Linked DNA regions of Methylorubrum extorquens. The protein of the gene in region 1 interacts with the protein of each later gene in a pairwise test. Links are inferred from orthologs where the notes say so. Each region holds a gene or a part of one and is shown in the gene's direction. Other genes may lie near its edges.

Region 1 (14,675 bases):
TATCGAGGAGTGGTACACGACGATCCGCAAGCCGGCCTTCAACCCGCCGAACTGGGTGTTTCCGCTGGCCTGGACCGTCCTCTACGCCTTGATCGCCGTTTCGCTCTGGCGGCTGCTCGGCGCGCGCCCAGTGCCAGGGCCGGCCCGGAAGGCGTGGTGGCTCGCGCTGGCCGCCTTCGGTGCACAACTCGTCCTCAATGCGGCCTGGACACCGGTTTTCTTCGCCGCCCACCAGCTCGGCCTCGCGCTGATCGTCGCGATCGCCATGCTCGTGATGATCCTGTGGACGATCCGCCTGTCGTGGCGCTTCGACCGGGCCGCAGCGTGGCTGCTCGTACCCTACGCCGCCTGGGTGGCCTTCGCCTGCCTGCTCAACGGCACGATCTGGCAGATGAATTGAGGCGCTACGCGGCCAGCGCCCGCATCACCGTGGAGCGCAGGTCGGCGAGCGAAAACGGCTTGGTCAGCACGTCGGTGACGATGGCGTCGAGGCCGCGGGCGCGCTCGCGCTGGTCGGCAAAGCCCGTCATCAGCAGGATCGTGAGATCGGGATAATCGCGCTTGGCCGCGAGCGACAGCGCGATGCCGTCCATCAGCGGCATGCGGATATCGGTCAACATCAGGTCGAAGCCGCCGCCGGCTTCCGACAGGCGATCCAGACCGTCGCTGCCGTCGATGGCCGTGACGACGGTGTGACCGTCCAATTCCAGTCCGCGCTTGAGGAAGCCGCGAACCGTATCCTCGTCATCCACGAGCAGGATGCGCGCCATGGTCGGGCGTCCTCTACCGTTCCTTCGATGTGGATCGTCGCGCCCGAGTGACCGCTGGGAAGCGCGGCCTGTCAAGCCTCATAGGCCGACAGAGTTCCATCGGCGGCCGATTTCGAGCAAGTATCGCGTTCTTATCAAGAATTTGCCTGACCGGGATTGGCGGTCAGGCGCCGCCGAACAGATCCGCGTCGCTGCTGTCGTAGTCGACCAAGCCGACGAAGGGGAGCTGGCGGAAGGCGTGGGCGGCATCCATGCCGTAGCCGACCACGAACACGTCCGGGCAGGTGAAGCCGACGAAATCCGCGTCGATCGTCACGGCACGCTTGCCCGGCTTCTCCAAGAGCACCGCGGTCAGCACGCGCTTGGCGCCGCGGGCCATCAACAGATCCTTGGCGAAGACGACGGTGCGGCCGGATTCGAGGATGTCGTCGACCAGCAGCACATCACGGCCGCGCACCTCGCTCTGAACGTCGCGCAGGATCTCGACTTGGCCCGAGGAGACGGTAGAGTTTCGGTAGCTGGAGAGATGCACGAACTCGACCTGCGGCGAGAGCCCAGCCCGGTGGAGCGACCGCAGCAGGTCGGCGGCGAACATGAAGCTGCCCTTGAGCACCGCGACGACGAGCAGGTTCTCGGGCTTGGCCGCGACGATCGCGTCGGCCAACTCTTCGTTGCGCTTGGCGATCGCCGCCTCGTCGAACAGGACACGGACGCGTTTCGATGCGGTGCTCATGCGGCTCGTGATGTCTTCGCTGAATCTCTGCGGCGCGAACCGCCCTCGGCCACGCCACGCTGCACCTTACCATGCGCAGCGGGCTCCGCCAGCGCTACGGACCCGCGCAGCCGAAGCGCCCGCTGCCGGATCGGCGCAATCCACAGATGTGAGTCCGCGCGCGACGACGGCTTTCCCAGGATTGCTCTAAGGGGACTCGCCGGCTCCCGCGCCGACGGCGGCTTCGTCCGAGAAGCGCACCTCGACCTGCCGACCCTTCTCCGGGGGAGCCGAGAGGCTCGCCTTGAACCGCGCCCGTTCGCCGGACTCCAGGGCTGCGCGCGGTCCCGGAACGGTCCAGCGGTAGAGCGACTGGCCCCCGGCGTCGCGGACCTCGACCTCGATCGCCGGCACGACGACGCGGTCTCGGGCAACCGCCACGAGGTCCCCCTCCACGACGAGCCGGGCGGGGTTGCTACCGTCGGCAGCGACCTGAAACGCGGCGATGTCGGTCAGATCGATGCCGCGCAAATTCACCGGCAGGCCGACGCGGGCGAACAGCCCCGCCGTCTGCGGCATCGCCCGCACGACGCTGGCGCGCCCGAGAAGCGCCAACGGCAGGGAGGCGGCGAGGACGAGAGCGGCAGCAAGCGCCGGGGAGAGCCGCCGGGCCGGGCGCTTTGGCTTGCCCCGTTTGGCGGGCTTCGCGGGGCTCGTCCGAGGGCGTGGCACCGGTTCGTCAGCCGGGGCCTCGGCCCTCGGCGCCGGCTCCGGCGGAGCGCTGGTCCCGGGCTCCTCGGCCGCCGACATCTCGTCGAACATCGCGGCCACCACCTCGTCGGACGAGATGAACCACGTCTCGCGGCAGGCCGCGCAGCGCACCGAGCGCCCGCTGGTGCCGACGCGGTCGGCATCGATACGATACTCGCTGGCGCAGGCCGGGCAGACGATCAGCATGGGATGGGTTAAGCCGCGTCGGTGTCAGGTCCCGGCAGCGGGTTGCCGCGCTCTCGAAAAGGACACAAACGTTGTCCCCGAGTAGGGTTAACCGGCGGTGAAGCCGGGTGTGGCACAGGGGGCCTGTGTCGCGTGCGAAGCGTGGAGTGAGCGGGCCTTGTCGGCTGGGATGAAAACGGGCAGCCTCCTGTCCGGCGCGGAGGAGCCCGTCGTCCGGTTCGAGAGCGTCGGCATGCGCTACGGCCTCGGGTCGGAGGTGCTGTCCGATGTGAGCTTCGAGATCGCGCCGCATTCCTTTCAATTCCTCACCGGCCCGTCAGGGGCGGGCAAGACGACGCTGCTGCGCCTGATCCTGCTCTCGGTGCGCCCGACCCGCGGCATCGTCTCGGTGTTCGGCCGGGAGGTGAGCGGCATCTCCAACGACGCACTCACGGGCCTGCGCCGCCGCATGGGCGTGGTATTCCAGGATTTCCGCCTGCTCGATCACCTGACGACCTACGAGAACGTGGCCCTGCCCCTGCGCGTGCAGGAGCGGGCGGAGGCGAGCTACCGGGCGGAGGTCGTCGAATTGCTGCGATGGGTGGGCCTGGGCGAGCGCATGCACGTCCTGCCGCCGCTGCTGTCGGGCGGCGAGAAGCAGCGCGCGGCGATCGCGCGGGCCCTGATCGCGCGGCCGGAACTGCTGCTGGCCGACGAGCCCACCGGCAACGTCGATCCGAGCCTCGCCCGGCGCCTGCTGCGGCTGTTCATGGAACTGAACCGGCTCGGCACCTCGGTGGTGATCGCCACCCACGATTACGGTTTGATGGATCTCGTCGAGGCACGCCGCATGGTGCTCGCCGACGGCCGGCTGCGGGTGGAAGCCCCATGACCGAGGTACGCTCCCCCGCCCGGACCGGTGCGGCCGCGGCGAAAGTAGCGGCGCCCGCGTCCGAGCCGCCGCTTCCGGCCAACCTGCGCCGCAACGCACCCCTGGTGCCGACCGATTCCGCCGCGAGCCGGGCACTTGCGGCGGTCATCGCCATCCTCACCTTCCTTGCGGCACTCTGCGCCGGTGCGGCGGAGATCGCCGTCTCCAGCGCCAGCCAGTGGCAGGGCAGCGTCGCGCAGGAGGTCACGGTGCAGATCCGGCCCGGAGCCGGGCGCGACATCGAGGCGGACGTGAAGCGGGCCGAGAGCCTCGCAAGCGCCGCGCCGGGCATCGCCGGGGCGCGCATCTTCTCGAAGGCGGAATCCGAGCGCCTGCTCGAACCCTGGCTCGGCAGCGGTCTCGACATGTCGGACCTGCCGGTACCACGCCTGATCGCGCTGACGCTCGCGAGCGACCGGAGCCCCGACCTCACCGCCCTGCGCGCCGCCCTCACCGACGCGCTTCCGGGCGTGGCGAGCCTTGACGACCACGCGCTCTGGCTCCAGCGCCTCTCGACCATGGCCAACACCTTCGCCGGCATCGGCATCGGCATCGTCCTTCTGGTCCTGTTCGCCACCGGGCTCGCCGTGGTCTTCGCCACCCGCGGCGCCATGGCCGGCAACCGCGAGGTTGTCGAGGTGCTGCACTTCGTGGGCGCCGACGACGACTACATCGCCAAGGCCTTCCAGAGCCGCTTCTTCCGCCTCGGCTTGAGGGGAGGGGCACTGGGTGCCGGCGCTGCGCTTCTGACCTGTGCGCTCGCGGGTCTGTTCGCCCGTATGTGGCGGTCCGGTCCGGCGGGCGAGGAGATCGAGGCGCTGTTCGGGACGTTCCAGATCGGCTGGCAAGGTTACGCGATCATCGTGCTCATCGGCGTGATCGCGTCCCTCGTCACGGCGGCCGTGTCTCGCTTCACCGTGCGCCGGTTCCTCCGATAGAGTCAGGTCGATCGAACCCGTTAACGTTTCGACAACCATTGGGAACCGAGAGTCCCGGCACCGAACCGTTCATGAGCCCCTGTTTTCGTCCGTCATGCTTCCGCGAGTGCCCCGCCGACAGGCGGCCGGCCGGGGCCGGCTCCCAAACGACTCGCCCTGCGAGTCCCAGTGCGAAGCGCTCGGATGGTCCTGGGCGGCGGACCCGTCGGCCCGCGCATCGTCGCAGCCCTGCGCATCTCGAATGACCGAAGCCCCTGCGCGGCCGCGGCGCGGCATCCATCTATTTCGGGCCTTCGTCGGCCTTTCCCTCCTCGGCCTGCTCGCGCTGGCGGGCGGCTTTCTTGCCTTCGTCGCGGAGGTCGAGCAGGCCGACCGGCCGAGCCTGGACGGCGTCGACGGCATCGTCGCCATGACCGGCGGCTCACAGCGCGTCGGCGATGCCATCGATCTCCTGGCGGAGGGCCATGGCCGGCGGCTGCTGATCTCCGGCGTCAACGAGCGCACCACCCGCGAGGAGATCGTGCGCCTCAACCCGTCACAGGAACCCTGGATCACCTGCTGCGTCGATCTCGATTATCGGGCGCGCAACACCATCGGCAACGCCATCGAGACCCGGCGCTGGATGCGTCGCCACAGCTTCGGCATCGTCGTGGTCGTGACCTCGAACTATCACATGCCGCGCACCCTGGTGGAGCTGCGGCACGCCCTGAAGGACGGCGAGACGCTGATCCCCTATCCGGTCGTCTCCGATGGGCTCGATGTCGGCCGCTGGTGGGCGGATCCGGCGGTCACCCGCCTGCTCGGCGCGGAATATCTCAAGTTCCTGGTCGCCTGGGGGCGGACCCGCTTCGAATCCGATCCGGAGCAGTCACGCTTCGCCGTGCTGATCGGGCGCCGCCAGCCTGTGAAGATCGTGGCCGAGCGACTGCTGCGCGAGGCGAACTGACAGTCGCGGCGGCCAGCCGATCCGAGTCGGAGCTTTCGAGACCCGCCCCGTCTTCGTTCGCCGGCGTCGGCCAGGCCGGAGACAGGCGGTGTGGAGAGGTCAGGCGGGGGTCATCATCCCGCTCAGCGCCCTCAGCACCGTATCGAACGCGACCGGCTTCTCGAATCTTGGAATCGCCGCGTACCTGTCCGGGAGGGCACCGGCATCGTAGCCCGTCACGAACACGAAGGACGCACCTCGGGCAATCAGCCGGTCGGCGACGACGTAGGCACGCTCACCCCTGAGATCGAGGTCGAGAATCGCGCCGTCCAGAGCGGCCTCGGAATCGAGGATCTGCAGGGCCGCCTCGACGCTGGCGACCGGGCCGTGGACGACGGCCCCGGCTTTCTGCAAACCCTGGCGCAATTCGTCGGCCCAGAAATAATCGTCCTCGACGATCAGGACGCGACGGCCCAGTAGGGCACGGACCGGCAACGAGGCACTCCCTGCTTTCCGATGCGGCCGAGAGGCACGCTGGCACGGCGTGAAAACGGTCTCCAGATGGGATCATACAGTTTTCACAACCTGAAGTGCGTCACTTTCCCTTGCGCACTATCCCCCCGCACCAAAAACACGCACAGGCTGTACCGCGCGGAATGCCGTGAAGGTCTCGCGCATGGGAGGGATCTGGCCAGGGCCGGGCGTTTGAGGCACAGGAACCGGCCTCGCACCGGCGATCACCAGATTCTCCGTAACGCCCAATTTTTCGTATCGACTGTCGCATGACCGTGGTCCGCCCTCCCGCTCTCGAAGATTTCCGCCGCGTCGTCGTGAAGGTGGGCTCGGCCCTCCTCGTGGATCGCGCGCGGGGACGCCTGCGGCACGCGTGGCTCGCCGCGCTCGCCGAGGACATCGCCGACCTGCATGGTCGCGGCGTCGATGTCGTGGTCGTCTCGTCCGGCGCCATCGCCCTCGGGCGCACGGTGCTGGGCCTTCCGCCCGGTGCGCTCCGCCTGGAGGAGAGCCAAGCTTCGGCCGCGGTCGGCCAGATCGCACTCGCCCGCTACTGGACCGAGGCGCTCGGTCACCACGACATCGTCGCGGGGCAGGTGCTGGTGACGCCGAAGGACACCGAGGAGCGCCGCCGCTACCTCAACGCCCGCGCGACCGTGCAGAAGCTCCTCGAAGTGCGCGCGGTCCCGGTCGTCAACGAGAACGACACGGTGGCGACCGCCGAGATCCGCTACGGAGACAACGACCGGCTGGCGGCGCGGGTCGCCACCATGATCGGCGCCGACGTTTTGGTGCTGTTCTCCGACATCGACGGCCTCTACACCGCGCCCCCCCACACCGATCCGCAGGCGCGGCACCTTCCGGTGATCGAGCGGGTGACCCCGGAGATCGAGGCGATGGCCGGGGGGCCCGCCTCCGAATTGTCCCGCGGCGGCATGCGCACAAAAGTCGAGGCGGCCAAGATCGCCGCCAGCGGCGGTACCCACATGGTCATCGCCGACGGGCGCGGAAAGAATCCGCTGCGCGTGGTCCGCGAGGGCGGACGCTGCTCGTGGTTCCTGTCGGGCTCGACCCCCACCGCCGCGCGCAAGACCTGGATCGCGGGCTCGCTGGACGCCTCCGGCATCCTCGTGGTCGATGCCGGCGCCGCCCGCGCGCTTCAGGGCGGGGCGAGCCTGCTGCCGGTGGGCGTCACCGCCATCGAGGGGAGCTTCGCCAAGGGTGACGCCGTGCTGATCCGCGACCCCGAAGGGCGCATCCTCGGGCGGGGGCTCGTCGCCTACGACAGCGCGGACGCCGCCGCCATTATCGGCCGCTCAAGCCGCGAGATCGCCGCCGCCTCGGTCCAGGCCGGGCGCACGGAGATGATCCACCGCGACGATCTTGCAATGATCGGAGCCTGACGTGGCCCGCTCCGGCAAGGCAACTTAACATCGACGCTTGTTCAACCCCAAGGCGATGTGCAAAGGGGCGCGGGAGGGTGCATATGCACTTGAATACTCACGCGCGCCGCCCCGGCGGCGCCAGACGGGAAGCGGGAACGTGCCTGTCCTGAATCTTAAGTCCGATCTCGCGGACGCCGACGACCTCGATACGATGATGGCCGGCATCGGAAAGCGCGCCCGCGCCGCCGGCCGGGCGATGGCGCTAGCGCCGGCGCAGACCAAGGATCTGGGCCTGCGTGCCATCGCCGATCAGATCCGCGCCAGCGCCCCGGCGATCCTGCGCGAGAACGCGCGGGACGTCTCCGCCGCGCAGGCCGCGGGCCTCACCAACGCGATCATCGACCGCCTGACCCTGGACGAGGGCCGCGTCACCGCGATCGCTGAGGCGGTGGAGAAGGTCGCGGGCCTCGCCGATCCGGTCGGGCGCCAGCTCGCCGCCTTCGAACGGCCGAACGGCCTCCTGATCGAGCGCATCTCGGTGCCCCTCGGCGTCGTCGGCGTCATCTTCGAGAGCCGCCCCAACGTGACCGCGGATGCCGGCGCGCTCTGCCTCAAGGCGGGCAATGCCGCCATCCTGCGCGCGGGCTCGGATTCGCACCGCACCGCGACCGCCATCGCGGCGGCGATGAGCGAAGGCCTCGCCCGCGCCGGCCTGCCCGCGGATGCGATCCAGCTCGTGCCGACCCGCGACCGGGCGGCGGTCGGCCTGATGCTCACCGGCCTCGGCGGCTGCGTCGACGTGATCGTGCCCCGCGGCGGGCGCAGCCTCGTGGAGCGCGTCCAGGCGGAGGCCAAGGTGCCGGTCTTCGCCCATCTCGACGGCATCTGCCACGTCTACGTGGCCGAGGGTGCCGACCTTGGCATGGCCCGCACCATCGTCCTCAACAGCAAGATGCGGCGCACCGGGATCTGCGGCGCCGCCGAGACGCTGCTTGTCGATGCGGCGGTCGCCAAGACCCACCTCAAGCCTCTGGTCGAGGCGCTGCTCGAATCCGGCTGCGCCGTGCGGGGCGACGCGGCGACGCAGGCCGCCGACCCGCGGGTGAGTGCGGCGACCGACGCGGATTGGCGCACCGAGTATCTCGACGCAATCATCTCCGCGAAGGTGGTGGATGGGCTCAACTCGGCCATCGCTCATATCGAGGCCAACGGCTCGCACCACACCGACGCGATCATCACCGACGACACCGAGGCCGCCACCCGCTTCCTCAACGAGGTCGATTCGGCGATCGTGACCCACAACGCCTCGACGCAGTTCGCCGATGGCGGCGAGTTCGGCTTCGGCGCCGAGATCGGCATCGCCACCGGGCGGATGCATGCCCGCGGCCCGGTCGGCGTCGAGCAGCTCACCACCTTCAAGTACCGGGTCCACGGCAGCGGCCAGACGCGGCCGTGACGCGCTGACGGCGGTTCCTCTGCGCGATCACAGACTACCGCCGGCCGCGCCCGGCATGCGGATCGGCCTCTACGGCGGTTCGTTCAACCCGGCGCATGCGGGGCACCTGCATGTCAGCCGCACCGCCCTGCGGCGCCTTCGGCTCGATCGGGTCTGGTGGCTCGTCACCCCCGGCAACCCGCTGAAGGACCATGGCGTGCTCGCCCCGCTGGACGAGCGAGTGGCGCAAGCGCGGGCGCTCGCCACCGATCCGCGCATCGCGGTCACCGGCTTCGAGGCGGAGATCGGCAGCCGCTACACCGCCGATACGCTGCGCTGGCTGGTCCGCCGCCGACCGGCCCTCCACTTCGTGTGGATCATGGGCGCGGATTCGCTCGGCACCTTCCATCGCTGGCGCCGTTTCGACGAGATCTTGTCGCTGATGCCCGTCGCGGTGATCGACCGTCCCGGTTACACGCTGAAGGCGCCTTCGGCGCGGGCGGCACAGACCTTCGGATCGGCCCGAATTCCAGAGGCGAACGCCCCCACCCTTGCGGTCCATCCCACACCAGCCTGGGCCTTCCTGCACGGGCCGCGTTCCGGGTTATCCTCAACCGCCTTGCGGACACGGTGACGGCGCCCTCTGCCAACGCGGCTCCGGGACGATCATGACCGCGCCGGCCGGGGTTTTGGCCATCCAATTGCGGCGCACGAGCCTTAGGGCGCTTCTTGCGCTTGAAAAGTGGGCCGAAAGCGGCCAATTTCAGCGCGTGGCGGGATCGCCGCGAATTGATCTTCAGGAACCGAGACCCTGTCCGCACACATTCCACACGTCGGTGTCAGCTTCGATGCCGAGCCTGCCTCCTCCGACGCGCTGAAGGCCCTGGCCCTCGGATGCCTCGATGAGATGAAGGCCGAGGAAACCGTCGAGATCGACCTCGCGGGCAAGACCTCGCTCGCCGATACGATGATCATCGCGTCCGGCCGCTCGCAGCGCCATGTCGGCTCGATCGCCGACAAGATCATCCAAGAGATGAAGGCCAAGGGATTCGGCAATGCCCGCGTCGAGGGCATGCCGGCCTGCGACTGGGTGCTGATCGATGCGGGCGACATCCTCGTCCACATCTTCCGCCCCGAAGTCCGCGGCTTCTATAACCTCGAGAAGATCTGGGGCGCCGACCGGCCGTCGGGCGCATTGCTCGCAGGTTAGCCCTTTCTTTTAGCATCGTCTTCTTCCGAAAGCCGGGGACCACCCCTCGGGACGATGCTCTGAACCCTCGATCAGGGCAGCGCGGCGGTGACCTCGTCGCGGGCCTCGACTTGGTCGCAGAACACCGCCTCCTGGCGCAGCAGCCGGCCGAGCCAGGCGTGGCGGATTTCCAGAATGAAGCGGAAGGCGCGGGCGCCGGTGGCGCCGTGGCTGACCGTCAGCGTGCCCGGCGTCAGCCATCGCGGCAGGATGAGCCGGAAGCCCGGCAAGTCGATGAAGTAGCGCTCGCTGCGAAACACCAGCGCCCGATCCTCGACCAGAACCCGCAGACTCATGCCGAGCCCGGCGCCGACCCGCTCCTCCAGCCCGGTCGGCCCCCGGAAGCGCTTGGCCGAGTGGATCGCCTGCGGGAAGCCGGAGCCGCGGGCGTAGAGCCGCGTCCAGATCTGGCCATTGCCGGCGCCGTCCTGAGTCACGGCCACAACGCTCGGCACGTTGGCGATCCGGGTCGTCGGCAGCGGCGCGCCGACGAGGCGCAGGGCCTGCGCGAGCAACCAGCCGAGCCGGGTCAGATGGGTCTCGACCACACGCCCGGCATAGACCGCGCTCTCACCCTCGCCGAGCCGCTTCGAGAAGCGCCGCCGCACGGCTGGCGGCAGCCGCGCCCAATCCGCCTCCGGCACCAGCGCGCGAAAGCGCAGGTCGAACAGTTCCGCCGGGCGAACCGGGCTCGCGGTCGGGGCTCTTGCGATAGGGACAGCAGCTTCGGCGGCGACGCGCATCAACGGCCTCCTCTAATACTCTCCCGGACGGCGGACGCCCGGCCGGCGGGGGATCAGGTCTCGGACTTCACGGGCAGGTAGCGGACGATGCGGCCGCCGAGCCGGATCAGCTTGGCCAGGGTGTTGTGGGGCACGTTCAGCATCTGCGCGTACCAGCCGTCGAGCGTCTGGGTGAAGTCGAGCATGGCCTTGAGCCGCCGCCCGGCCACGGCTCCGACCCGAGGGTCGCCCTCGGCCTCGGCCACACATTCCCGCAGGGCCTTGAGCGCCGGGTCGATCTCCCGCTCCTTGCGGCCGGCGGCGATGCGGGTGACCATCTCCCACAGATCCGTCTCGGCGACGAAGAAGTCCCGCCGCTCGCCCAGCACCGGCACACGCCGGATCAGGTTCCAGGCCGCCAATTCCTTCAGCGAGTTCGAGACGTTCGAGCGCGCGATGCCGAGCGTCCCCGCGATGTCCTCTGCCGCGAGCGGCTTGTCGGAGAGGTAGAGCAGGGCGTGGATCTGAGCGACGGAGCGGTTCACGCCCCACTGCCCACCGAGATCGCCCCAATGAAGGATGAACCGCTCCACCGCAGGCGCGAGGGTTTGCGGCTGGTCTGAAATTTCTGTCATGACAGAAATTTCAGACCAAATGAGATGGATGTCAAGCGCGCGGGTTCACGTCCGTCGCTTTCCTTGCACCGATACGGCCGCCCGTCCCGCTCACACAGCCGAGAACCGGTAGGTGGTGCTCGAGGTGAAGACCTCTCCCGGCCTCAGGACAGTGCTCGGAAAGTTCGGATGGTTCGGCGCATCCGGAAACCCCTGCGTCTCGAAGCAGACGCCGTCGCCCGAGCGGTAGGTACGGCCGGACGGGCCGACCAGCGAGCCGTCGAGATTGTTGCCGCTGTAGAGCTGCAGCGCCGGCTGGGTCGTCGCGACGTCGAGGCGCCGCCCGCTGGCTGGGCAAAGGCAGGAGGCGGCCGGGCGTAGCGTGCCGGCGGGGCCTCGCAGAGCGAAGGTATGGTCGTAGCCGCCCGCGATCACGATCTGCTCGTGGCCCTGCCGGATGCGCGCGCCGAGCGGGGTGGCTTCGCGGAAATCGAAAGGCGTTCCGGTGACCGGCGCGATGATTCCGGTCGGGATCTGCGTCGTGTCCGTCGGCGCGTAGGCGTCGGCGAAGATCTTCACGACGTGATCCATCACGTCGCCCGTGCCCTCGCCGGCGAGATCGAAGTAGCTGTGGTTGGTCAGGTTCAGCACCGTCGGCCGGTCGGTCTCGGCGCGGTAATCGATGCGCAGCGTTCCGGGCTCGGGCAGGCTGTAGACGACCTCCACGTCGAGATTGCCCGGAAAGCCCTCCTCGCCATCGGGGCTGCGCCGTCTCAGCACGATCCGCGTCTCGTCCGCCTCCGCCACCTTCCACAGGCGCTTGGCGAAACCCTTGGGACCGCCATGCATGGAGTTGGGCGGCTCGTTGATCGGCAGTTCGAAGGCGGTGCCGTCGAGGGTGAAGCGCCCCCTGGCGATGCGGTTGGCGTAACGCCCGGCAATCGCCCCGAAATGCGGGCTTACGGTCTCGTAGCCCTCCACCGTGTCGAGGGCGAGGACGACGTTGGCGCGGCGGCCCTCCCGGTCCGGCACCTCGATGGCGGTGAGAATCGCGCCGTAATCGATCACCTGAACCCGCAGATCGTCGCGCACGAGGGTGTGCCGCGTGACGCGCTCACCCGCCCGCGTCTTTCCGAATGGCTCTGGCCGCATTCCTGTCTCCCGCCGTGACCGGGAATTACGCGCGAGAGGCCGTGCGGGTCGCACGGGGCCGGTCGATTCATGCCACCGCTGTCAGACGGGGGCCGCCTGCGCTCTCGATACGCCGGAATCGTCCGACAATTGCAGCCGGTGGAGGCGTGCATAGGTCCCGCTTGCGGCCACCAACTCATCGTGGCGTCCGAGTTCGATCACCCGGCCCGCCTCCAGCACCGCGATGCGGCCCGCCTCGCGTACGGTCGAGAGGCGGTGGGCGATGACCAGCGTCGTGCGCCCGCGCATCAGCCGCTCCAGCGCCTCCTGCACGAGATGCTCGGATTCGGAATCGAGGGCGGAGGTCGCCTCGTCGAGGAGCAGGATCGGCGCGTTCTTGAGGAAGGCGCGGGCGAGCGAGATACGCTGGCGCTCGCCCCCCGAGAGCCGGCCGCCGCCCGGCCCGACCCGGAACGCGTAGCCCTCGCCCAGACGCGTGATGAAGCCGTGCGCCGCCGCGGCCCGCGCCGCCGCCTCGATCTCGTCCTGCGTCGCGCCGGGCCGGCCGAAGCCGATATTGGCGGCGACGGTGTCGTCGAACAGCACGACTTCCTGCGACACCACCGCGATCGCCGCGCGCAGGGAGGCGATGGTTACGTCGCGCACGTCGGTGCCGTCGATGAGAACCCGGCCCGCCGTCACGTCCTGAAGCCGGGGGACGAGGTTGAGCAGCGAGGATTTGCCCGAGCCGGAGCGACCGACCAGCGCCGTGGTCGAGCCCGCGGGCACCACGAGGTCGATGCCCTCCAGGGCGGGCGCGTCGGCCCGGTAGCGAAAATGCACGGCCTCGAAGCGGATCTCGCCCCGCGACACCGTGAGTGGACGGGCCGACGCGGATTCGCGGATCGTCGGCTGCTCGTCCATCAGGGCGAAGTAGCGCGTCAGCGCCGCCGCCGCCTCCTGAAGGATGGCGTTGAGGGTGCCGAGCGCCCGGGCCGGCTGCGCGGCGAGCAGGAGCGCGGCGACATAGCCGGTGAAGTCGCCGACGGTGCGGTCACCCGACATCACCCGCTGGCCCACCAGCACGAGCACGCCCGCCACCGCGAGACCGCCGCCGATCTCCATCAGCGGGTCGAGCCGGCCGCGCGCGTTGGCCGCCTTCATCTTGAGGCGGCGCACCTCGTCGAGCGCCTGGGCCGCGCGGTCCTTGAGATAGCCTTCCAGCGCGTAGGTCTTGGCGACGCGGGCGCCCTGGAGGCTCTCGGTGATGAGGCTCGCGGTCGCGCCCATCTGCTCCTGGGTCGTGGTCGAGACCTGGCGCAGCCGCTTGCCGATCCGGTTGACCGGGCCGGCGACAAGGGGGGCCGTGACCGCGGCGGCGAGCGTCAGCAGCGGGTCCATCCAGACCAGCGCGATCACGAGCGCGGCCAGCATCGCCACATCGCGCAGCAGCACCGTCGAGATGCGGGTCAGCGCCTCCTTGATGAAGGCGAAGTCGGTGGTAAAGCGCTGGGTGAAGGCCGCCGGGCTCTCGCGGCCGAGTTGGGCGAGGTCGGCATCGATCAGGTGGGCGTAGAGCGCGGCCTGCATGTCGGCCTCGACGCGGGTGACGACCCGGTTGGTCAGCACCGTCTGCCCGAACAGGGCGAAGCCGCGGGCGGATGTGACGGCGATGACGATGAGCGGGCCGTAGGCCAGCGCGCTCATGTCCTTGCGGTCGAACGCGTCGAAGGCGGCCTTGATGAGGGCCGGGTAGAGCCCCGTCGCCGCGCCGACGACGGTGATCAGCACGAGGACCACCGCGAGCGTCGCGCGGTGGGGTGAGAGCCATTCCCGCCAGAGCCGCCCGAGCAGGGGAAGGGTGTCGCCTCTCAGAAGCGGCCGGCGCGCCATCGTGTACCGTGTCTGTGCTGACCCCGGCCGGAACGACCGGAGCCCGCGGTGTTTGCCGCCGCGCGGCTCGCGGATCAAGCGACCGCTGTCCTTCAGTCGCGCTCGCCCCCGTGCCGGTGCCCGTGCTTGTGCGGTCCGCCGAAGGGGCGCATCGGCCGGGCGAGCACCATGGCGCGGCGCTTCTGGCCTTCGTCCAGGCTGGCGAAGAGCGGCGTGCTGGCATCGGCGAGCTTGCGCAGGGCTTCGCCACGAGCGGTGGCCGCGTCGGCCATGGCGCGGAGCGTGCCGGGGGCGTCGTCGACCATCCGGCCGCGCTCCCGCCGCGCCTCACGCTGGGCGGCGCGCTGCTTCGAGAGATCGCGCAGGGCCGTCTCGACCGGCGGCCATAGCTTCTCCTGCTCGGGGTTCAGCTTCAGTCCGGCATGCAGGCCGGCGAGGCGGGCATCGGCGAAGGCCGCTCGGTCCTCGGCCGAGAGCGCCGACCAGCGCCCGTGCCGATGGCCGTGGGGGCCGTCCGCGAA
Region 2 (14,518 bases), 2.5 Mb from region 1 along the record:
GCCTCGGCTTCGTCGAGCCCGCGCAGGCGGGCGTGCAGAGCATGGGCGAAGCCGGCCCCTCTGCGCAGGCAACGGCGGCGCAGGGCCTCGTGTTCGGGTTCCGGCAACAGCGCCGGCAGCAGCCGCGCGAGGCCGCGCAACTCGACGATCAGGTTACCCCAGGCCCGCCGCGCCTCCCACCAGCGATCGTAGCAGGCGCCGTTGCGAAAGCTCAGGAAGATCGAGAGCGCGAGCCCGACCAACGTAAAGGGCCCGATGCCGGCCGTGATCGGAAACCAAGCCGGGTGCCGCTGCTCGATCGCCACCACGAGGAAGGAGAGCGCGGCGATCACGATGACCTGAGGCGCGACCTTCGGCAGGATCGAACCGCGCATGGCGAACAGGATCGTCAGCAGGCCGGGGCGGGGGCGGACGATCATGGCGTGTGTCTCAGCCGGCGCAGGCCGCGACCAGCCGGCGCATGAAGGCCTCGCCACGGGTGAGCTCGTCGAGGGTGATGAACTCGTCGGGCTGATGCGCCTGATCGATCGAACCCGGCCCGCACACCACGGTGGGGATGCCGGCCCGCTGGAAGCGCCCGGCCTCGGTGGCGTAGGGCACGGTGATCGTCGCGTTTCGGCCGGCGAGCCGCAGAGCCAGCCGCTCGGCCTCCGAGCCCGGATCGGGCGCGAGCCCCGGCACGGAGACCTCCTCGACCGTCGCGATACGCCCGAATTCGCCGTAGCGGTTGAGGCGTTCGCGGGTCACCCGTTCGCAGGCCCATGTGAACAGGGCGGGGATCTCGGCCATGTCGAGATCGGGCAGTCCGCGGAACTCCCACAGGAAGGTGCAGAGCTTCGGCAGGATGTTGCGGGCGGTGCCGCCCTCGATCACGCCGACATGGACAGTGGTGTTCGGCGGGTCGAACCGGCCGGAGGCGTCGCCGCGGGCGACCATGGCGTCGGCGATGCGGTTCAGTTCGGCGATGAGGTCGGCGGCCGCCATCACCGCATTGGCGCCGAGCCCGGGCTTGGCCGAATGGGCCGCGTGGCCGTGCACCGTGGTGTTGTAGGTTACCACGCTCTTGTGTGCGTCCGCGACCTGCATCTCCGTCGGCTCGCCGACGATCACGGCGCCTGGGCGCGGCAGGTCCGCGCCGAAGCGGGCGATGGTGTCGGCGACCCCGAGGCAGGTGGTCTCCTCGTCGTAGGAGAGCAGGATGTGGATCGGCCGTGTCAGCCCGGCTTCCAGCGCCGCCGGCACCATTGCGAGCGCGAGGGCGTCGAACCCCTTCATGTCCACGGCGCCGCGGCCGTAGGCCCGTCCGTCGGCGACGCGGAGGCGGAACGGATCGGAGGTCCAGGCCTGACCCGTCACCGGCACCACGTCGGTATGGCCGGAGAGCACGACGCCGCCGTCGGTCATCGGCCCGAGGGTGGCGAACAGGGCGGCCTTGTCACCGGTCGCGTTCGGCACCCGGATATGGGGCACGCCCCAGCCATCGAGATAGCCGGCCACGAAGTCGATCAGCGCGAGGTTCGACTTGGAACTCTCCGTGTCGAACGCGACGAGCCGCTCCAGAAGCTCCAGCGGTGTCAGGCGGGTAGCGCCGGCCGGCGTCGTCAATGGACGACGCGACGCAGATGGGGCGAATCCAGCGAGAAGGCCGGGATCTCCGCCTCGAAGCTCTCCCCACCGACCGTGGACATCGTGTAGCTGCCGGCCATCAGGCCGTCCGGCGTGGTGAGGGGGCAGCCACTGGTGTAACTGAACGATTCGCCCGGCTCGAGAACCGGCTGCTTGCCGACGACGCCCGCGCCGCGCACCTCCTGGCAAGCGCCACGTCCGTCGATGATCCGCCAATGGCGCGAGCGAAGCTGCACCTGTTCGCTGCCGTTGTTCACGATCTCGACCGTGTAGGCAAAGAAGTAGCGGCTCTCGCCCGGCGAGGACTCCTCCTCGACGAATCGGGGCTCCACCGTCACCATGATGCCGCGCGTCTCGGCCTTGTACATCGCGTGAAAGCATCTCCGTGGACGGCGCGCAGGCCGCATCGCGACATCTGCGACGCGCCGTGGTACGTGGCGCCAGAAACCTCGTCAATCACGGTATCCTACGGTGAGCGGAGGCCGGAGACCACGTGCCGAACGCTTCGCACCGGGGAGAATTCGAGGGAGCCGTGACGGCTGCGCGGCCCGATCGACCGCTCTTGGCGGCGGGGCCGGCTCTCGGCTCCCTCCTGATGCTCACTCTCGCCCTCGCCTTCGCGTGGTGGGACCCGGCTCAGAACCGGTGGCCGGCGCTCGCGCTCGTGATGGCGCTCGGCCTCGATACCGCCGCACGGATCGCGGCTCGGGCCGTTCGACAGCGGACGGGCGTGGAGACTGAGATCCGCGGCCTTCCCTCGCCGATGCTCGCGCTCGGGAATGCGGCGTGGATTGCCGCGATCGTGGCGGCTGTCTCGGCCGGCTTGCGGCCCGCGCTTTTTCCGCTGATGGCGAGCGCGCTCGCCGGACTCGTGGCGATGGGCGCCGTCGCGCGGCTTGCGCTGGCGCGGATGGTCTTCGCGATCGAGGCGGCGGAGCGCGCGGCGGACGAGGCCAAACGCAAAGGCGAGGGGACGGGACGATGAGCGCAGACGTGCCGGCAGCGTCCGGTATCCTGCCGGCGCAGGCCATCACGGCGCTGACGCAGGCCGGGGCGATCCGCCCCGCGACAGCCTACGCCGCCGACCAGATCCAGCCCGCGAGCCTCGACCTGCGGCTCGGCAGCCGCGCCTACCGGGTGCGCACGAGCTTCCTGCCCGGCAGCGGACGCTCGGTCGCGACCTGTGTCGAGGCTTTCGCGCTGCACGAGATCGACCTGACGCAGGGCGCCGTCCTGGAGACGGGCTGCGTCTACATCGCCGAGTTGCAGGAAACTCTGGCGCTCCCCCCCGATCTCAGCGCCAGCGCCAACCCGAAAAGCTCGACCGGGCGTATCGATGTGTTCACCCGCGTCATCACCGACCGGGCCAGCGCCTTCGACCAGATCGAGGCGGGCTATGCCGGCCAGCTCTACGCCGAAATCTCGCCGCGAACCTTCCCGGTGCGGGTCCGGACCGGCTCGCGCCTGTCGCAGATCCGCTTCCGCCAGGGCGACCCGCGGCTGCGGGAGGTGGAACTCGCCGCGCTCCACGCCAGCGACCCGCTGATCGATATCGCATCGCCCTCGCTTCAGGGCGGCGTGCCGGTCTCGGTCGATCTCGCCGGCTTCGACGGGCTGATCGGCTACCGGGCCAAGCGCCATACCGGCTTGATCGATGTGGACCGGCCGCGCGGCCACCGCACCCGCGACTTCTGGGAGCCGCTGCCGGCCGACGGCAGCCGCACGCTGATCCTCGATCCCGGCCAGTTCTACATCCTGGCCTCTAAGGAGGCGGTGCGGGTGCCGGCCGACCACGCGGCCGAGATGGTGCCGTTCGATCCCCTCGTCGGCGAGTTCCGCGTCCACTATGCCGGCTTCTTCGATCCGGGCTTCGGCCTCAGCGAAGCGGGCGGGGCCGGCGCCCGCGCAGTGCTCGAAGTGCGCTCGCGCGACGTGCCGTTCCTCCTGGAAGACGGCCAGATCGTCGGCCGCCTCGTCTACGAGCGCATGCTGGAACGGCCCGCGACCCTCTACGGCGCCGCGGGTGCCGGCTCGAACTACCAGGCGCAGGGACTGAAGCTCTCGAAGCATTTCGCCAGTGAGCCGGAGCCGCCCGCGGCCTGATCGATCCACCGCGTCCGGGGGCGTCGACGCGCCAGCGCATCGGCAAAACGTTGCTGAATGCCCCAGCCTTGCGGCATAGGCGTAAAACCGGCGCTGCCCTCGAAGCTTCAGGCGCCGACGCGCTCGTGCTCCTCCATATCCGGCGCCACCTGACCGAAGTTGAGCACCGAGACCAGGGTCACACCGCCGACGATGTTGCCGACCAGCGTCGGGACGAAGAAGCCGGTGACATACTTCGAAAAATCGATCTCGCCGGTGGCGACGAGGTAATAGGCATCGACCGAGCCGGCGACGATGTGGGCGAGCCCGCACATCGAGACCAGCCACGTCATCAGGATGATGATGAACGGTGCCGCCGAGCCCGTAGCCGGCAGGATCCACACCATGAGGGCGATCAGCCAGCCCGCGAACACCGCCTTGATCACCGTGGTCCAGAACGGGTCCTCGATGGTGTGACGGCTGATCTCGACGAAGGCCTCCCGCACCTCCGGCTTGAACGCATCGGTATGGGCCAGCACCGAGGCGATGGCGATCGTCGCCAGGATGTTGGCGACGAGGACGATGCTCCAGAGCCGCACGACCCGCAGCAAGGCCGCGAACGTCCTCTCGGTGAGGAGCGGCAAAATCGGCGTCACCGTGTTCTCGGTGAAGAGCTGCTGGCGCCCGAGCACGACGATGAGGAAGCCGACCGAGTAGCCCATGCTCGTGATGAGTTCGGCCCAGGGGGCGTGCGGCAGATGCCCCTTGAGCACGCCGGGCACGATCAGCGAGAAGCCCATGGTGAGCCCGGCGGAAAAGCCCGACAGCAGGAGCGCCAGCCACGTGCGGCGCATCTCCTCCTCGCCCTCGCGCCGGATGATCTCGTGCAGGATCACCGCATCCGGGCGGTGAGCCTTCTCGACTTGGGCGTCGTCCTTTTCGCGTGTGTGAGAGCCGTGAGTCTTGGGTTCACCCTGGGGTTTCGGCTCTCCGTACGTGCGGGATTCCTGGGACATGCGGCCCTCGGCGGTCGTCTCGTCGCAGCCCAACGTACGGCAGCGCTTGCGTGCTCCCACCGCGCAGAAATTTATTTCATGAGCGCAAGAGCGAGCCCGGCAGCGACGTGCCTATGACCGCAGGCCCGCCAGCAACGCCTCCACGGCCGCCCGCGCCGCCGCCACCGCATCCGCGTCCCGCCCGCGCACGACGATACGGTTGCGGAACCCCTCCGGCGTCATCGACGGGTAGGAGCCGATCGAGACGTCGCCATGCGCGGCAGCGATCTCGGTGAGGCCGCCGGCGAAATTGCCCTCGGGGATTGCACCCGCCTCGATCGTCTCGGAGATGACCGGCGCGTTGCCCGTCAGCGTCGGGCGGATCTCATCGAGCATCGCCGCCATGATCTGCGGCACGCCGGCCATGACGAAGACATTGCCGAGCCGGAAGCCCGGCGCCTTCGACACGGGGTTGGCGATCAGGTCGGCCCCGTCGGGGATGCGGGCCATGCGCAGGCGCGCCGCGTTGAGGTCTTCCGGCCGATGCCGCTCGAGCAGCATGGCGCGGGCCCGCGGATCGACATCGATGCCGACGCCGAACGCCGCCGCCACGCTATCGGCGGTGATGTCGTCGTGGGTCGGGCCGATGCCGCCGGAGGTGAAGAGATAGGTGTAGCGCGCCCGCAGCGCGTTCACCGCGGCGACGATCTCATCCTTCACGTCCGGGACGATGCGCACCTCGCGCAGATCCACGCCGATCTCGGTCAGCACCTCGGCAATGGTGCCGATGTTCTTGTCCTTGGTGCGGCCCGAGAGGATCTCGTCGCCGATGACGAGGATGGCGGCGGTGACGTCGGAACTCTGGGAGGAGGAACTTTTGGGCATGCGGCCTCGGAGGCGATGATCGGGGTAGAAGCTAGGGCGCGGATGCGCGAAAGCGAAAGCCCCTCGTTCCGCCCCGGCCCGCGATGCGTTTCCCCACTCCCCTGATCGAAGGGCGCCTCGTGCGGCGCTACAAGCGCTTCCTCGCCGACGTGACGCTGGCCGACGGCACGGAGGTGACGGCGCATTGCGCCAACCCCGGCGCGATGCTGGGGCTGAACACGGAAGGATTTCGCGTCCTGCTCTCGACCTCGACAAATCCTTCGCGAAAGCTCGGATTCTCGTGGGAGCTGGTGGAGGCGGAGCTCCCCGGCGGGCCGCAATGGGTCGGCATCAATACGGCCAGGCCGAATGCCCTCGTCGCCGAGGCCTTTCGTGAGAATAAGATCGCGCCTCTACTCGGCTACGAGACGCTTCGGCCGGAAGTCGCCTACGGCAAGGCGAGCCGCGTCGATTTCCTGGCGAGCGGCGGCGGCCTCCCGCCCTGCCATGTCGAGGTCAAAAACTGCCACCTGATGCGGCAGGCAGGCCTCGCGGAGTTTCCCGATTGCAAGGCCGCCCGCTCGGCCCGCCACATGGAGGAACTGGCCGGCGTCGTCGCCGCGGGCGGACGGGCGATGCTGATCGTGGTGATCCAGATGCGGGCCGACGCCTTCGACGTCGCCCGCGACATCGATCCGGCCTTCGACCGCGCGCTTCGGGCGGCTTTGGCGGCGGGGGTCGAGGCTTACGCTTACACCTGCGCGGTCGGGCCGGCAGGTGTGGCGATCTATGCGACCGTCCCGGTCCTCACGCTGGCGACGGATACGTCGTCGATCCCGTTTATTGATGAGACTTCAGGACTGATATGAGTCGATTCATGTTCTCGTCAGTCGTGGAATGCATAGGGACAATGATAGCGCCGCCGACATGTAGATAAATGTATAAGGCACGATCTGATTTTACATATGATTTAATCATATCCCATTTATACAATATATTGATATCTGAGCCGTCTATGCCAATACCATCGTCTTTATAGTATACAGAACAAATTTTGCCAGCATAGCCGACCGCGTGAGCAGCGGGGAACAAAAAAGAAAAGGCAAAAGCCATAAAACCAGCAAAAATCAAAAACCATAAATCGAATGCAATCCCATGCGCCACACAGACAGAAATTAATATAATAAGGAATACTACCTTCGCTTTTATCGATATGGGACCGCCCCCAAAACGACCGAAGAAATTAGTAACGATCGCATCGGCCTTACTCATAGTAAAAGGGCCAATTCTATCGAACCCTGCCCTTTCGCCACCTGACATAGGCATTTCGCAGAAATCACCTTTATCGGCAAAACATTCCTCATCGTGCCATGCAATTTGGCGGAACAACAGTATAAAATGAGACAAAAGTCGGAAATTTCAACTTAATGCCGCTCGAACATCAGGTTGAGCCGCGTGCGGGCGATCTGGCGGTAGCCGTACTTGTGGAGCAGATCGGGTAGGTCGATCTGCCACTGGTCGGCGCCGTTCTCGATGACGAGCAGCGACGGGAGAAGGGAGGCCGGCGCATCGCGCAGGAACGGCTCCAGTATCAGATCCTCGGCGCCCTCGACATCGAGCTTGATCGCGTCGATGCGCTCAATCCCCTCCGAGCGGCACAGCTCCACCAGCGTCACCGCCGGCACGCGCACCGTGGCGTTCTTGTGGGTGCCGACGATCTTCACGCTCGACTCGCCGCGGTTGCGCGGATCGATGAACAGCGTCAGCTCGCCCGACTTATCGGCCACCGCGCAAGCGATGGCCTTCACCGTGCCGAACGGGTTCTGGCCGATGTTGAAGGTCAGTCGGTCGAACACGTCCGGCTGCGGCTCCACCGCGAGGATGCGCGCCCGCCGGCCGGTGAAGCCCGCCACGAACAGGGCGTAGGCGCCGATGTTGGCGCCGATATCGAGGAACACCGCATCCTCACGCAGGCGCTCCTTGAGGAAGGCCCGCTCCTGCGGATCGAAGAACTGCGGGGTGAAGAGCACCTTCTTCTCGCAGTTGTTGTTGTAGGGGTGCAGCCGCATCCGCGCGCCGTAGCGCTCGACGTCGAGCGGCCGGCCGCGCATCATCGAGATGGCGAGGCGGCGCAGGAACATCGCCATCCGCCGGGCACGCCAGGAATGCTCGGGGAGCTTCTGCGTGCGCTCCGCGATCCGCGCAACGAGGCCGGTGGGTGCGTAGGTGCCGTAGGGCGAGGTGTCCGTCATCGTGCCGGGGTGATGCCAGCCCGGCGCAGCCGCGGCAAGTCAGGCGCCGATGCGCGCGACACGCCAAACACCGTCGGTTGTCGCACGAAGCGCGATCGCTGCCTTTGACAACGGCGCCCCGGCACCCGAAGACATCGGCATGCAGAGCTTCGACTCCGACGGCGTGCAGATCGCCTTTATCGACGCGCCGGCCAAGGAAGGCGCCTCCGGCGGCGGCGCTCCCATCCTCCTGATCCACGGCTTCGCCTCGAACCACGCGGTGAACTGGGTCAATACGCTCTGGGTCCGCACCCTGACCGAGGCCGGCTACCGCGTCATCGCGCTCGACAACCGCGGGCACGGGCAGAGCGAGAAGCTCTACGAGCCCAGCGCCTACACCTCCGACCAGATGGCCGGCGACGCGGTGCGACTGCTGCGCCATCTCGGCATCGAGCGGGCGGACGTGATGGGCTATTCCATGGGCGCCCGCATCGCCGCGCACATGGCGCTCGATTACCCGGCGGAGGTCCGCTCGCTGTTGATCGGCGGCCTCGGCTTCAACCTCGTGGACGGACGCGGCCTGCCGCAGGGTATCGCCGAGGCGCTGGAGGCGCCCCCCGGCGCGCCCGCGCCGAACCCGACGGCCGCCTCTTTCCGCACCTTCGCCGAGCAGACCAAGAGCGACCTGCGGGCGCTGGCCGCCTGCATTCGCGCCTCGCGTCAGACCCTGTCGCGGGCCGAACTCTCGGCCATCGACACGCCGACGCTGGTCTCGGTCGGCACGCTCGACACGGTGGCAGGCTCGGGCCCCGAACTGGTCAAGCTGATGCCGAACGCCCTCGGCCTCGACCTGCCGAACCGCGATCACTCGACAGCGGTGGGCGACCGGCTGCACCGCAAGGGCGTCCTGGAATTCCTGGAGCAGCGTCCGTAGCGGCGCGTTTCGCGGGGCAGAGCCTGTCTCGCTTGGCGCCTTGGCCAGCCCGAACGACCTATTGGTGGTAGATCGTTTGACGGACTGCGCCCGGAGCCCGATTCGGCCCTAAGCTCTGGCCATTCTTGAGGAATGGGCCATGTCGGGTCGGACTTCGCAGACAGCCGCGGACGGTGTCCTTCGCTCGGTCTTGGCGGACGCGCTCGCCAGCGCGCTCATCGTCCTGGCGATCCTGCTGCTGGTCTTCGGTGGCACAGCCCTGGCGCGTCCGAAGCTCACCTATGAAGCGGGCAAGGTCGTCGGCTTGAGCAACCTCTCGACCGACGAGGGCTGCCTTCCGGCCAAGATGGCTGGCCGGGTCGTGAAGCGGGCGTTCGGCCGCGACGGCCTCTATCTCGAGTCGATCATCGTCGAAGTGCGGTCCGGTCAGCGGACCTTCATCAACATCGAGGACGGTGATCGAAACCTCGACGGCGCTACCAACCGCGCGGTCAAGCTGTGGTTTGAGACCATGCTGAGCGTCGGCAAGCCGGTTTCGCTCCGCGTTCTCGGATGTGGGGCGGCGGCGCGAATGCTGTCGCTCGACGCCGTGCGATCGCTCTGAGCGGTGCGGGTTTCAGCGCGGTTCCGGGGTCGGATGGGCGAGCCAATCCGGAATCCACGGCTGAGGACGCGGCGCCCGTGCGAGATCGGTCTGCGCCTCCGAGACCGACGCCGGAGCGCCGCCGAGGCTCGGCCGGCTCTGATAGTCGAAGCGGGGCAGGATGCGGCCCCGCGCATCGAGCGACAGATGCACCTCGAACCAGAGGCCGAGTTCGGGATCGGACCGGTGCTGCTCATCGCGCAGGGCGCGCAGAAGCGGTTCGACGGCGGCGGCCTCTTGGACGGGCTGCGGCCCGCGGCGATAGACCTGCACCTCGCAGAGCGCACCGACGACGGCGGCTCTGAGCCGGGTCCGATCCCACGGGGTCTTGCCGGGCGGACGATGGGCAGCCAACGCGCGTCCGATCTCGATCAGGATCGGATGCTCGGCCCAGTAGGCCTCGCGCTCGTGCATCCAGGCTTCCATCCGCGCTGCGAACACGGTTGGGTTGCAGGTCTCATTCGCCAGTTCGTTCAGGCGCTCCGAGCCGATGCGCGCACCGAGCCATGCGGCGAGGGCTTCGCGCCCATCCTCCAGCGCGGCCCCAGCCTCGTCTTCGTCTTCCTCCTCATCCTCGTCGACGGCGAGATCGCTCCAGGCCGTCCCCGAAAACGCATCGCGGGCGAGCTTGGCCAGAAAGCCTTCGAGTGAACCCGCGAGCACCGCCGCATCGCCCTCGGAGCCGAGGCCGACGATGGGGCTCGCCGCTGTCGCCGCGCCCTTCGGATGCCAGAAGCCGACGAGCGAGCCGTCGGGCAGATACAGAAACAGCGAGAATTCCCTGCGAAGGGCGCTGCCGTCGACGATCGGTGCCTCGTCGCTGAGGGTTCCCTGCAAGCGGAAGCAGCCGAGGCTACCCCAGGGCCGCCCGTCGAGCCAATCGGCGAAGTCGAGGAGGAGCGGGGGCGGTTCGTGCCCCGGCGCAAAGGCGGCCGGAAGGCTGTCGCGCGTGACGATGTAGGAATCCTGCGCCATCTTCCCCCTCTGCCATCCCGTCAGCTCTTCAGCCGGTACCCCGTGCGGAAGATGTAGGTCACGAGCCCGAGGCACAGCGCGAGGAACGCCAGCGTCGCGGCGATGCTGACGCCGACCGCCACGTCGCCCTTGCCGAAGAAGGCCCAGCGGAAGCCGCTGACGAGGTAGACGACCGGGTTGAACAGGGTCACCGCACGCCAGAACGGGGGCAGCATGTCGATGGAGTAGAAGCTGCCGCCGAGGAATGTCAGCGGCGTGACGATGAGGAGCGGCACCAGTTGCAGCTTCTCGAACCCGTCCGCCCAAAGGCCGATCACGAAGCCGAACAGGCTGAAGGTCAACGCCGTGAGCAGCAGGAAGAACACCATCCAGAACGGGTGCTCGATGTGCAGCGGCACGAAGAGCGAGGCCGTGGCGAGGATGATGAGGCCGATGATGATCGACTTCGTCGCCGCCGCGCCGACGTAGCCCAGCACCACCTCGAACGGCGAGATCGGCGCCGAGAGCAGCTCGTAGATCGTGCCGGCAAAGCGCGGGAAGTAGATGCCGAAGGCCGCGTTCGAGACGCTCTGCGTCAGCAGAGAGAGCATGATCAGCCCCGGCACGATGAAGGCGCCGTAGGGAACGCCGTCGACCGTCTGCATCCGCGAGCCGATGGCGGCACCGAACACCACGAAATAGAGCGAAGTGGAGATCACCGGCGCGACGATGCTCTGCAGCGCTGTGCGCCAGAACCGGGCCATCTCGAAGCGGTAGATGGCGAGGACCGCCGGGACGTTCAGCATGGATACGCCCATCATGCGCGCTCGCGGACGAGATCGACGAAGATGTCTTCGAGCGAGCTCTGGCTGGTATCGAGGTCGGTAAACGCGATGCCGGCATCGGCCAGCTCGCCGAGCAGGCCGGTGATACCGGTGCGCTCGCGCCGCGTGTCGTAGGTGTAGACGAGGCTGCGCCCGTCCGCGCCGAGGTGGAGGTCGTGACGCGCGAGGTTCTCCGGCAGGACGCTAACCGGCTCGCGCAGGTGCAGGATGAGCTGCTTCTTGCCGAGCTTGCGCATCAGCTCGACCTTGTCCTCGACGAGGATGATCTCGCCCTTGCGGATCACGCCCACCCGGTCGGCCATCTCCTCGGCCTCCTCGATGTAGTGCGTGGTGAGGATGACCGTGACGCCCTGCTCGCGCAGGCGGCGCACGAGGCGCCACATGTCCTGGCGCAGCTCCACGTCGACGCCGGCCGTCGGCTCGTCGAGGAACAGCACCTGCGGCTCGTGGGCGAGCGCCTTGGCGATCAGGACCCGACGCTTCATGCCTCCGGAGAGCTGCATGATGCGGCTCTCGCGCTTGTCGTACAGGGAGAGATCCCTGAGCACTCGCTCGATATGGGCCGGGTTCTTGGGCAGCCCGAACAGGCCGCGGCTGAAGCTAACCGTGTCCCACACCTTCTCGAAGGCGTCGGTGGTGAGTTCCTGCGGCACCAGTCCGATCATCCGGCGCGCGGCGCGATAGTCGCCGAGGATGTCGTGGCCGCCGACGCGGATCTGGCCCGTGCTCGGCGTGACGATCCCGCAGACGATGTTGATGAGAGTCGATTTGCCGGCGCCGTTCGGCCCCAGCAGCGCGAAGATCTCGCCCTTGGCGATGTCGAGGTTCACGTCGCGCAGGGCGTGCAACCCCGACGCGTACACCTTCGAGAGGTTCGCGATCGAGACGATCGGTGGCATCGGGGCTCGGGATTGGCGGATGGGGGCCGCCCTATAGCACGGCGACAGAACCGGTGAACCCTGCCGGTCGCCGGTTACATTTCCCGCTGTTTTCTTCGCCCTCAGTGCCCGGTCCGCGGAACCGGTCTCCGCTCCGGGATTTGACGAATTGTTCTCCTGCGACAAAACACCCCTGACCCGACCTGCCCTCGATGCGATGGCGGGTCGTTTTTTTGGATCATCCTGGCAGCCGTCCGGCCGCCTCCCGCTCGCGCAGGTAATCCTCGGTGGTGCGCGGCTTGGCCGGCGGCGCGGCGTGCGGGTCGAAACCCTGCGTCAGCGCCGCCTCGACGCGGCAATCGTCGCACATCATCAGCGAGCGGATGCGTTGCTCGCCGGCCTCGCCGGAGAACATCCAGTGCCGCTCGCGCAGCTTGCCGATCACCCGCTCGATCGTGGCGCGGGTGCCGAACGGCTTGGCGCAGGTGATGCAGCAGAACGGCTCCTCCTCCTTCACGATCCGGCGCGGCTCGCTCCACGCCTCGAAGTCGATCTGCGGCTTCAGGCTGATGACGTCCTCCGGGCAGGTGGCCGCACACAGGCCACACTGCACGCACAGGCTCTCCTCAAACGCCAGCAACGGTCGCTCCGAGCTGTCCGACAGGGCATGGGTCGGGCAGGCGCCGACGCAGGAGAGGCACAGCGTGCAATCCTCGGTGCGGAAGTTCAGCCCGCCGAACGGCGCCCCGGCGGCCAGCGGCACCGCGGCGACCGGGGTGGGCGCGACCGCATGCATCTCGCGAAAGGCGAGGCGCAGCATCTCACGCTTGCTGCCGACGGGCACGAAACCGGCCGGTGCCGCAGTCGCACGGCCGGGGACGGCCGAGCGGAGCGCCGCGCCGAGCGCGTCGGGGTCGTCGGTCTCGATCAGGGCGACGGTCGGCGCCTCCGTGCCGCTGCCGTAGCCGAGGGCGTCGGCCAGCGTCCGGGCAAGCGCCACGGTGCGGTGCAAGCTGTCGAGGTCGTGCTTGGGGCGCTCGCGCACGAGCACCCGCACCCCGGCCGCACCGTAGGCGAACAGCGCGGCCAGAACCTCGGGGCCGAACTGCGTCACTTCGTTGACCCGCACCGGCAGGACATGGGCCGGCAGGCCCTCGCCGTAGCGGCCGAGCGCGTCGATCAGCGGCTCGCCGTGGTCGCCGTCATAGAACAGCACCACCGCGTCCGCGCCGCCGGCGGCCCGGTAGGCGCGCATCAGGCTGCGCAGGCGGCGCATCAGCGCGTCGGCCGGCGGCAGGGCGTAGTTGGCGGCCCCCGTCGGGCAGACGGCGGCGCAGCTTCCGCAACCGGCGCAGACATAAGGATCGATCGCCACCGTGTCGCCGGCCGGCGCGATCGCCCCGGTCGGGCAGACGTCGAGGCAGCGGGTGCAGCCGGTGATGCGCGAGCGGGAATGGGCGCACAGATCGCCGCGGAAATCGATGAAGCGGGTCTTGTCGAACTCGCCGACGAGGTGGGAAGCCGCCATCACCGCGCGCTCGACCGCCGCCGGGTCACGCGGGTCGGCGCGCAGGTAGCCGCTGCGCAACTCGTGCGCGGGGAAGAGCGGCGTGCCGCCGGTGAGGTCGAGGATCAGGTCGCAGGTCGAGACCGCCCCATCGCGCCCTGCCCCAAACACGAGATGCGTGCGCGAGGACGGTGCCGGCAGGGCGTAGTCGTCGATGCGAAGGTCGAACGCGCCGAGATGGCCCGTCGCCCCACGCACCGTGCCGCGGATCACCGGGAACTCGTTGCGGTGGAGCGGCGCGACCTCGCCGGGTCGGCTCAGGAGCACGGTGACGTCGAGATGCTCGGCCAGACGCCGCCCTGCCTCGATCGCCGCCTCGTCGCGCCCGTAGATCAGGGCAACGCCGCGGCTCTCCAGCGGTACCGTGCCGGCGGCGGGGACCGCCTCCGCCGCCGCGGCGAGCAAGGCCGCCATCTTCGGACCGGCCCGATCGGCCTCGGACGACCAGCCGGCGGTTTCGCGGATCTTGGCGAAGGTGACGCGCTCCTCCGCCTCCATCTCGGCGGCGATTTCCTCGAAGAGTGGCGCCTGAAGCGTGCAGGAGACCGTGACGGGAAGGCCCGTGGCCAGGGCCTCACGGTAACGGTCGAGTTCTCGCCCGCAAAGCTGGTCGGCGGTGCGCACGCGGGAGCCGCAACCCTTTTCCAGGGCCGCGACATCGAGCGGCATCGTCTTCTCGCAGGAACAGGCGAACACGAGACGATCGGACACGATTGAACCTGAGACGATGGGGAGCGCGAGGGCCTTCGCGCGGAAGCCTGCCTTCCCTATACTCGTATCATTCTAAAACGACGAACGGACATGCGAGCGCAGGTGCCTCGCCCGAGATCGCCTATGACCCTCCCCCTCGATATCGGATCGCCGGGCCTGCGCCTCGCGCCGCTTGTCCTGCCGCCGGC

The links.
Region 2: the proteins of J2W78_RS14640 (region 1) and sfsA interact in binary tests that used the Escherichia coli proteins (3 or more experiments, as listed by UniProt). The link is inferred for Methylorubrum extorquens from one-to-one orthologs.

Annotation. Positions count from the first base shown.
Region 1 is NZ_JALJXF010000001.1:3,080,604-3,095,278, reverse strand. What follows is about bases 6,518-9,416. They hold J2W78_RS14640 (glutamate-5-semialdehyde dehydrogenase), read left to right. Parts: upstream 6,518-7,267; coding sequence 7,268-8,566; downstream 8,567-9,416. Other genes in these bases: J2W78_RS14635 (nicotinate-nucleotide adenylyltransferase), read left to right, coding at 8,622-9,179; proB (glutamate 5-kinase), read left to right, coding at 6,518-7,128. In the rest of the region: J2W78_RS14685 (TspO/MBR family protein), read left to right, coding at 1-400; J2W78_RS14680 (response regulator), read right to left, coding at 405-770; hpt (hypoxanthine phosphoribosyltransferase), read right to left, coding at 934-1,503; J2W78_RS14670 (zinc-ribbon domain-containing protein), read right to left, coding at 1,690-2,439; cell division ATP-binding protein FtsE, read left to right, coding at 2,609-3,310; J2W78_RS14660 (cell division protein FtsX), read left to right, coding at 3,307-4,287; J2W78_RS14655 (YdcF family protein), read left to right, coding at 4,529-5,233; J2W78_RS14650 (response regulator), read right to left, coding at 5,333-5,707; more of proB, read left to right, coding at 5,995-6,517; rsfS (ribosome silencing factor), read left to right, coding at 9,453-9,755; J2W78_RS14625 (DUF4166 domain-containing protein), read right to left, coding at 9,827-10,537; J2W78_RS14620 (GbsR/MarR family transcriptional regulator), read right to left, coding at 10,591-11,151; J2W78_RS14615 (aldose epimerase family protein), read right to left, coding at 11,242-12,282; J2W78_RS14610 (ABC transporter ATP-binding protein), read right to left, coding at 12,364-14,154; J2W78_RS14605 (Spy/CpxP family protein refolding chaperone), read right to left, coding at 14,247-14,675. UniProt on the Escherichia coli protein: Catalyzes the NADPH-dependent reduction of L-glutamate 5-phosphate into L-glutamate 5-semialdehyde and phosphate. The product spontaneously undergoes cyclization to form 1-pyrroline-5-carboxylate.
Region 2 is NZ_JALJXF010000001.1:540,025-554,542, reverse strand. Bases 4,812-7,553 are described here. They hold sfsA (DNA/RNA nuclease SfsA), read left to right. Parts: upstream 4,812-5,671; coding sequence 5,672-6,436; downstream 6,437-7,553. Other genes in these bases: J2W78_RS02685 (FkbM family methyltransferase), read right to left, coding at 6,992-7,553; J2W78_RS02690 (YcxB family protein), read right to left, coding at 6,408-6,887; J2W78_RS02700 (competence/damage-inducible protein A), read right to left, coding at 4,836-5,588. In the rest of the region: J2W78_RS02730 (bestrophin family protein), read right to left, coding at 1-419; argE (acetylornithine deacetylase), read right to left, coding at 430-1,605; Co2+/Mg2+ efflux protein ApaG, read right to left, coding at 1,602-1,994; J2W78_RS02715 (hypothetical protein), read left to right, coding at 2,159-2,611; J2W78_RS02710 (2'-deoxycytidine 5'-triphosphate deaminase), read left to right, coding at 2,608-3,729; J2W78_RS02705 (formate/nitrite transporter family protein), read right to left, coding at 3,837-4,724; more of J2W78_RS02685, read right to left, coding at 7,554-7,819; J2W78_RS02680 (alpha/beta fold hydrolase), read left to right, coding at 7,959-8,732; J2W78_RS02675 (hypothetical protein), read left to right, coding at 8,872-9,336; J2W78_RS02670 (hypothetical protein), read right to left, coding at 9,349-10,350; J2W78_RS02665 (ABC transporter permease), read right to left, coding at 10,371-11,150; J2W78_RS02660 (ABC transporter ATP-binding protein), read right to left, coding at 11,147-12,073; J2W78_RS02655 (4Fe-4S binding protein), read right to left, coding at 12,291-14,288; J2W78_RS02650 (biotin/lipoate--protein ligase family protein), read left to right, coding at 14,454-14,518. UniProt on the Escherichia coli protein: Binds to DNA non-specifically. Could be a regulatory factor involved in maltose metabolism.